2 regions of the Leuconostoc sp. JNUCC 76 genome follow, and region 2 is predicted to be linked to the other one. Evidence: riboswitches for the same ligand, from Rfam matches in the RefSeq annotation. Region 2 holds a riboswitch; the other holds the start of a gene.
The links. A riboswitch is a leader RNA that binds a small molecule or an ion and turns the genes downstream of it on or off. The one in region 2 is predicted to bind FMN.

Region 1: it holds a riboswitch for FMN, as region 2 does, so the genes downstream of both, JNUCC76_RS06980 (ECF transporter S component) here and ribD (bifunctional diaminohydroxyphosphoribosylaminopyrimidine deaminase/5-amino-6-(5-phosphoribosylamino)uracil reductase RibD) in region 2, are expected to answer to the same signal.

What each region holds. Positions count from the first base shown of each region.
Region 1 is NZ_CM132206.1:1,376,325-1,380,750, forward strand. It holds gene cmk ((d)CMP kinase) at 1-589, opposite strand, end outside; gene JNUCC76_RS06975 (peptidoglycan-binding protein LysM) at 604-1,158, opposite strand; gene JNUCC76_RS06980 (ECF transporter S component) at 1,232-1,822, opposite strand; FMN riboswitch at 1,920-2,056, opposite strand; gene JNUCC76_RS06985 (pseudouridine synthase) at 2,085-2,834, opposite strand; gene scpB (SMC-Scp complex subunit ScpB) at 2,827-3,426, opposite strand; gene JNUCC76_RS06995 (segregation and condensation protein A) at 3,419-4,195, opposite strand; gene JNUCC76_RS07000 (riboflavin biosynthesis protein RibT) at 4,162-4,426, opposite strand, start outside.
Region 2 is NZ_CM132206.1:791,654-796,079, forward strand. It holds gene JNUCC76_RS04010 (cation efflux transmembrane domain-containing protein) at 1-294, shown strand, start outside; gene JNUCC76_RS04015 (dimethylarginine dimethylaminohydrolase family protein) at 313-1,269, shown strand; FMN riboswitch at 1,390-1,527, shown strand; gene ribD (bifunctional diaminohydroxyphosphoribosylaminopyrimidine deaminase/5-amino-6-(5-phosphoribosylamino)uracil reductase RibD) at 1,653-2,684, shown strand; gene JNUCC76_RS04025 (riboflavin synthase) at 2,687-3,277, shown strand; gene ribA (GTP cyclohydrolase II) at 3,280-4,426, shown strand, end outside.

The sequences.
Region 1 (4,426 bases), 580 kb from region 2:
CCTTCGCTTGTGTTAGTGGACTAATTTGACGATGGGAATCCTTGTAATCTCGCGCTTCAATTTCACGCTTCAATGTTTCGAGATCAGTAGTCATTCCTTTAGCAACATTTTCTTTATAACGTCGTTGAGCACGTTCATCAACACTTGCTACAAGAAAAATTTTGACATCTGCTTCTGGTAACACAGTTGTACCGATATCGCGGCCATCCATAATCACACTGTTACTATTAGCTATTTCACGTTGGCGATTGACTAAATTAGAACGTACATCCGCAAAAGAAGCCACTACAGATACATTGTTAGTCACTTCAGTGGAACGAATTTCGTCCGTGACATCGACATCATTCAAAAATACACGTTGAACTGGTGTACTAGGTTCAAAGCGTATTTCCGTTTGTGACAATAAGTTTTTTATTTTTTCTTCATCATTATAAGCAATGCCGTTCTTTTTTGCAGCTAAAGTTATTGTTCTGTACATTGCACCTGTGTCAACATACACATAATTTAGATTTGTTGCTAAGATTTTGGCAATTGTAGACTTACCGGCAGAAGCTGGGCCATCAATGGCAACTTGAAAATTCGTCATAATAATAAAAAGTCCTCTTACTGAATGTTTAATGCAGTGCCAGCATACTGTGTGTAATTGTCAACTGTTAACCCTGGATTTAATGCAATAACTTGGCTAGTTGTCATCCCATGCGTAACCGCAAAATTATACAGCGTTTGACTAGTACCCAAAACTGCAGTGGTGGTTGTGGAACTACTTGATGATGAACTTGATTCAGCCGGCTCAGTAGAAGATGAACTAGCATATTCCTCACTTGAAGCAGCTTCACTGCTACTTACTGATTCTTCTTCAGAAGAACTTGATACACTTGACTCGGATGATGATTCAGAAGATTCAGATGATGTAGATTTAGTGGTTGATGAACGTTTTGCACTTGAAGAAACAGCCGTTTGTGGCTTGGATGATTTTTGATTAGCAATCATGCCATACACAGGCACAAAAGATATAATTGCAAGCGCTAATACAACAAACAGAACACGAAACCCTTTATTCGGAAATTTTGAATCTGACTTTCGGGAAAATTTTGGTTCAAGTTTATCTTTTTTGGGACGCTTTGAGCGGCTCATGTTGTTTAGGTCAAAATCGTTCATAGAAACGACCTCCATTTTATTGGTTCACATAAAATTTTACCACACCAACACCGACTTTGTTCATAATGTTTTGTTAAGAATGGAACCTTCTCTGTAGTGGCTGTATTGCCCTTAATATAATCATGCTCACGACAAACCATATAATACCCTCAATAAGATTAAACGGTAACACCATACCAATAAAATAGTTTTTTAAACCAATGAATTTAGCAATGTCGAAATTAGCAAACCTCGCATACAAAGGTATAGCTACAAACCAGTTGATAACAATCGCAACAATTGTCATGACAAACGTGCTGCTTATTAACGGTATGATTTTTTTTTGCCAACTACTATACTGCTCCAGATTAAACATTGTAATTTTTAAAACTGTGACAAAAGCTAACACAACCAATAAATTAACCGGCAATCCTAAATAAGTGTTAACCCCCTCATTTGCCAGAATTAACTTCAGCAAGGTACGGATTAAAATAATCCATAGTGAGGCAGAATAATTTAACCAGTATAAGCCAATGACAACTGGTACGATTGAAAAATCTAGCTTTAAAAAATCAGCACTTGGAATGATTGGCACTTGGGGAAACAGCATCAAACCAAATGAAATAGCGCTTAGTATTGCAATTAATGTAGTACGTTGCACTCGCGTTACAGGAACAATTGACATATTTCTTTCCTCTTGTTTGCTTACCCACAGGTAAATGCAAACAAAAAACCACAGATTTTGTCAGGGTACAACAAAAAATGCAGCTTTCACTTTCTTTTTTAGACTTCTTTATACCCGACTTTACGGTCGGCTCTGGATTTTGACCAGATCAGCTGCAAAAGCAGGTCGCGGGCTTACCATGAAAATTCATGTCTCACCGCCGGTTGGGAATCACACCCGACCCTGAAGTTATTATTAAATTTGATTTTATTGTATCACGGTGTTACTTACGACGCAACAATTTGTAATCTTGTGCCTTTAAGCGTTTGATCTCTACGCTTGTTAATTTACGGTACTCACCCGGCTGTAGACCAGTGACATCAAAAAAGGCATACTGCTCACGCTTGAGCTTTTGTACTGGTAGACCAACCTTCGCAAGCATGTTTTTGACCTGATGATTACGACCTTCATGAATAGTTAGACGGACCATACTTGTTCTCTTTGTCTGCTCAATTCTTTCAATGGAAACGCGAGCTGGAGCAGTTTTACGACCTTTTAGGACCACCCCACGTTTCAAAGGAGCTAACTTTTCTTCAGTTGCAATGCCTTCAACCTTTGCAACATAAGTCTTATCGACTTTAGTTTTAGGATGCATTAATTGGTTAGCAACTACACCATCATTGGTTAATAACAAAACACCAGTTGTATCATAATCTAGACGGCCAACTGGATAAACGCGTTGATCCACATCCTCTAAGATATCCAACACCGTACGACGACCTTTTTCATCATCATTGGTTGTCACAACCCCACGAGGCTTATTTAACAAGTAATAAACTAATTTCTCACGCCCTTCAATTGGCGCACCGTCGACCTGTACTTTATCATTTGCAGTAACTTTTGTACCTAATTCGGTAACAGTTTGCCCATTAACTTGAACACGCCCTTTGATGATCAATTCTTCGGCACCCCGTCGGGATGCTAGACCCGCTTGGGCAATAATTTTTTGCAGTCTCTGTGCTTCTTCAGACATTTTCTTTTTCACTTTCTGATTGATGTACATCAAATGCACTCGTAAATAGTTCTCCATCAATATCATCACCTAACTCTAACATATTAAAATCAGGTAACGGAGGTAGTTCTTCAATACTTTTCAAACCAAAATAGTCCAAAAATTCATCGGTAGTACCAAACATGATGGGACGTCCTGGTTCGTCTTTTCTGCCAACTTCGTGGACTAGTTGCCTTAATGCTAGCTTCTGTAAAGTCCCTGAGGATTGCACACCACGAATTGTATCAATTTCAACACGTGTAATTGGCTGCTTATAAGCGACAATAACTAGTGTTTCGAGTTGTGCTTGCGATAATGTTGCATTTACAGGTGAATCAAAATACTGTTTTACTGTGCCACCAAGTTCCGGTTTAGTCACTAGGCGATACACATCGTCACTTTCACGAATTTGTAATGCACTACTTAAATCAGTATCATACTTTAACACAAGTTCTTCAAGCAATCCTTGTATTGCTGAACGATCAAATCCAGTGATAATGCTCATATTTTTCACGGAAATGCCTTCATCGCCAGATACGAACAATAGTGCTTCTATTTGACTTAAATTATTCATCTTCGCCAAACGCCTCAATTTCTACATAAATTTCTTGTTGTTGGTGTTCTTGGTGTAATTTTAATCTTCTATCTTTGGCCATTTCTAATAACGCCAAAAAAGTGACTACCAAATGTTCCCGCTTATAAATATCATCAAAAAAAGAAGCAAATGAAATCATATCACCTGTTTGATGCTGTAATAAATGTTTATTGATGTTGTTAACAGCTTCCTCTAGAGAATATGTTTCCGCAGTAACATGCCTTCTGATAGGTTTTTCCTGCTTTTTTCGCCGCAATAGTTGAGCAAAAGCTGTTTGTAAATCTCCTAACGATAAACCAGGAGCTAAAGTTATGGGATGTTCCAAATTATCAGGAGCCTTCATTTGAGTACGTGGAAAGGATTGTTGTTTTAATTGTTCACGTTCACGCAAAGATTCGCTTGCCACTTGAAATTGTTTGTAGGTCAATAATTGTAGCATCAACTCTTCACGTGGATCCGCATACTCTTCATCTACGGCATAATCATCTGGCTCTTCTTCTGGTAACAAATCAGCGGACTTTATCTTAACTAAAGTAGCAGCCATCACTAAATATTCACTTGCTACATCAAGCTGCATAGCCTGTTGTGCATGAATAAAATCTAAATACTGAGATGTAATGTCAGCAATTTGCAAATCAAAAATATTCATCTCGGATTTCTTAATTAAGTGTAATAACAGATCGATTGGTCCTTCAAAGTCACTTAATTTAATTGTTAGACCGTTTTGCGCGATGTTGCTTTTCTCCATTTGTTAATTAACTTTTGATTATCCAAGGTACCCATTAAAAAGGTTTCAGGATGTTGCTCTTGATAATCAGAAATCATGTCAAAGTAGTTTCTGACACTGCGTGACTCGGGGGTCAAGGCAACATGACGAATTATAGCAATATTGTTATTATAAATCTCAACACCTAGAACACCAAGTACTTGTCCTTGGGACTCTTTTTGCCAAACATATAAAGATCTTGCTTCATTATCA
Region 2 (4,426 bases):
ACAACACCAATTAAAGTATTGAAGAATGCATTTAACGAAATTTGTGGGGGACGCTTGATTGATGAAAAGATTCAAAATGAATTTGAAGTTTGTCTAACAAAGCATTTAGGACGTGACATTAAAATGCATGAATGTCATATTTACAAAACAGGGATGTATTTTTCAATAAAAGTAATAATTGATGATACAAGTGAAAAAATAAATGCGGCACTATTGCGAGATAAAAAAGTACGCATTTTAGAAGAACTCAAAACATATTATGAATTTGTACATTTAGAATTTGTTTATGTCTAATGAAACGGGGAAGAAAAAATGAAAATCAATGTTTATAACGAATACGGTCCATTAAAAGAAGTCATTATTGGGGATGCAACAAAGTTGTATTTTCCAGACACACATGAAATTGAGCAAGAAGACCATACTGCAAAATGGAAGCAATTTGTTACGAAGCATATTTATACAGTCTTGCGCGGTAAAAGAGTACCAAATTTTATTGCTAAAAAGTTTCAAAATGAATTAGCGGAATTTAAAAGGATTCTAGAATCAAATGGTGTTAAAGTACATACTGTTGATGCAGTAACGCCGACGAAACAGGATCCTTATGGTATGGGACAAATGTATGCCCGAGATAGTACAATGAGTGTTGGTGAACATCTAATCGAGGGTAATGTTCAAATTGAGATGCGAAAAATTGAACGTCGTGGGTATCAAAGAATCGTTGAAGCAATTAAAAAGAACAATCAAGTTCATACGATAAATCAAAAAGATAAAATATATCTTGAGGGCGGTGATGTCATCGTTAATTATCCGAATGTATTCGTCGGCATTGGTAAGTATGCAAGTAACATGGCGGGTGTTGAATGGTTGCAAAGTATTTTAGACGAGGATTTTGAGAATAATATCGTTGAACAACCATGGAAAGTTATTCCAGTTTACTTGAATGACGATGCTATTTTGCATCTCGATTGTTGTATGACTATTATTGGTCCCAAAACAGCTATTATTCACAAACCTGTATTAAAGGATTTACCAAATGAACTTAAAGATTATAAGTTTATTGATATAGATGCTAAAACTCGAAAAGAAATGGGTGGCAACGTTTTGGTGATTGGTCCTAAAAAAGTTATTGTACAAAAAAGGCATACAGCCTTGCAAGAAGCTTTGAAACGAGAAGGGTATACTGTTATTCCTATTGTATTTACATGGCATTCATTGCTAGATGGGGCTTTAAGATGTGCTTCTTGCCCACTAGTCAGAGAAAAAGGATAAACAAAAAGACTGCTTTAGGCAGTCTTTTTTTGTTAATAATTTTTATGAATTCAAGCATATAGGAATTATTTTTTGATTGACATTGTAGAATTCTAATGATAAATTAGCAGTGTTAAATAATTTAATCTTCGGGGCAGGGTGCAATTCCCGACCGACGGTGATGGCTTATGGCCTTAGTCCGTGACCTACGATATTTTCGTGGTTGACACAGTGAAATTCTGTGACCGACAGTTAGAGTCTGGATGGGAGAAGATTTAAAATAGTTTAGGCAAAGCCGCTTTGGCTGTGTCTAGGTTTTTTTGAATTAATCTAAACTACTATAAACCCGATGTGTATTTTTAACGCATCGGGTTTTTTGTCCTGAAAAATTCAGGAGGTAAGCTATGAATGATTTAACATGGATGAATTTGGCTGCTCATGAAGCAGCCAGGGGATTACCCTACAAAACTTTTGAAAATCCTAGAGTCGGTGCGGTTCTTGTCAAAAAGAATAAAATTATTGCCACTGGATATCATGAAGAATTTGGGGAAGAGCATGCGGAAATCAATGCCTTTAACCACGTAAAAGATAAGAGCCAGGTTTTAGGAGCAACACTTTATGTTACATTAGAACCTTGTGCTTCGCGTGGAAAAGTTGGTTCTTGTGCAGAAGCGATTAAAAGATGGGGATTACATCGTGTTGTGATTGGTAAAAAGGATCCTAATCCTACAAATAATAGCAAAGGCATTAAAATTTTAAAAGATGCTGGAATTATTGTAGATGTTTTAAATACGACAGAATATCAACTTATTAACCCAGCCTTCGATTTTTTTTTCAACAAGCAATTACCCTATGTTCAGTTAAAGTCAGTAATGTCTCAAAATGGACTTGTTACTAAAATAGTTGGAGAACAGACAAAACTAACAGATTTTTTAGCAGATGTTGATGTTCACAAAGAACGTGCATCTAAAAGTGCAATTATGATAGGTAGTGAAACAATGCTGATCGATCACCCTAAATTAACAGTTAGATATATTAACATTAATCACAGACAACCAATGAAAATAGTGATTGATCGACGTGGACGTTTAAGAGATACAGATTTTGATTTTTCGGATAATTGGTTAATATATACCGAAAATATAAATTTTGCAAAGCAATGCGCCTATGCCAAATTAATATCAGACGGACTAAAAGGCATATTAATCGATTTAGCGAAACAGAATATTCAATCTGTGATGGTTGAAGGCGGGCCAAGCTTGATTTATTCATTTTTGAAACATAATTTATGGCAAGAAATGTTGATTTATACCACAAATAAAATTTTACCTGAGGGCGGACTAAAAGGAATATCTTTCAATCAAAAACCACAAAAGCAGTTGTATGTTGGTAATGCTGTTAAAAAAATATATGTAAACAAGCAAGGAAGAGTGTAAGTATGTTTACAGGCATTACACAAGAAGTTGGCCATTTGATAAGCCTCCATCATCGTAATGATAAAGAAATGCGCTTAAAAATTGCTGCATCCGAAGACTATTTTTCTGATAGCAGAGTAGGCGATAGCATTATGGTTGATGGTATTTGTTTAACAATTAATCGGCTAGAATCAAATTTTGCTGAATTCGACATTATGGTACCGACTTTTGAAACGACCATTGTTAAATTCTATCAAGTTGGTCAAAAAGTAAACTTGGAAAAAGCACTTTTAGTTTCCAACCGATTTGATGGCCATTTTGTTTTGGGCCATGTAGATCAGACAGCTGAAGTAGTCAAAAAAGAGTACAGTGGAAAAACCACGTTGTTAACTTTTAAATTAGCAGACCGTCAGCTAATAAATCAGATCGTCAATAAAGGTTCAGTTACTATATCAGGTGTGAGCCTGACCATTGTTCAAACGAGAGATGATGTATTTCAAGTTGGTCTAATACCACTTACATTAATCAAAACAACTTTGGGATTATTATGTGAACATGATTTGGTAAATATTGAAACCGATATTTTGGCGAAATATTTAATGAAAGGAAAATAATAATGACAAGTAGCACAGAAAAAGTTAAAACAGCAGTTAAAGAGCTGAAAAAAGGTAAGCTGATTATTTTGAGCGATGACAAAACAAGAGAACATGAAGGAGATTTGGTCGGTTTAGCATCATTTGCGACGGCAGCTACAGTCAATGAAGCCCTTTCAATTGCAAGAGGTGTTCTAGCTGTACCAATCACTAAATTTCGTGCTGATGAACTCGGGTTAGACCAAATGACGACGCATAATTCTGAAAAATTTGGGACAAAGTTCACTGTGAGCGTTGATCATATTGACAGCACGACGGGCGTTTCTGCGTATGAACGTGCTGCCACAATCAAAAATTTGGCTAATTTAAGTACAACATCTGCTGACTTTGCGACGCCTGGTCATATTTTCCCATTAGTCGCTGAAGATGGTGGCGTACTGACACGACAGGGACATACTGAGGGAGCTGTTGAATTAGCTAAAATAGCTGGTGTGCCACCAGTGGCGTATATAATTGAAATTTTGGCACAAGACGGAACAATGGCTCGAGAAAAAGAACTTAAAGAATTAGCGCAAAAACACGATATGTTTCAATTATCAATGCAGGATCTAATTAATTATCGAGAGAATCAAAAGCTATCAGGCATTGATGAGGGGGCAACGGTATATTTACCAACTCAATATGGTGATTTTCATTTGACGGAGTTCAGCGTGAATGAAGAAGAAAAACCAGAGCTACTCATTCAAAGTAGTCGTAGTTTTGATCAAATTCCTTTAGTTCGCCTACATTCCGAGTGCTTAACCGGCGAAATATTTGGTTCAAAACGTTGTGAATGTGGTCCTCAACTGAGAGAAGCGCTCAAAATAATAAACAAACAGGGTGGAGCTCTTGTTTATCTTCGTCAAGAAGGTCGTGGTATTGGACTCCACGAAAAACTAAAAAGTTATGTGTTGCAAGAAAATAAGTTTGATACGTATGATGCGAATGTTCACTTAGGGTATCTACCGGATGAACGGGACTATAAAAAGGCTGCCGAAATTCTAAAAATATCAGGACTAACGAAAATTCGCTTATTAACAAATAATCCGGATAAAGTGCAGTCGTTAATTGAGGAAGGTATTGAGGTTACTGAACAGGTACCCTTAATTACAGGCATTAATGACACGAATA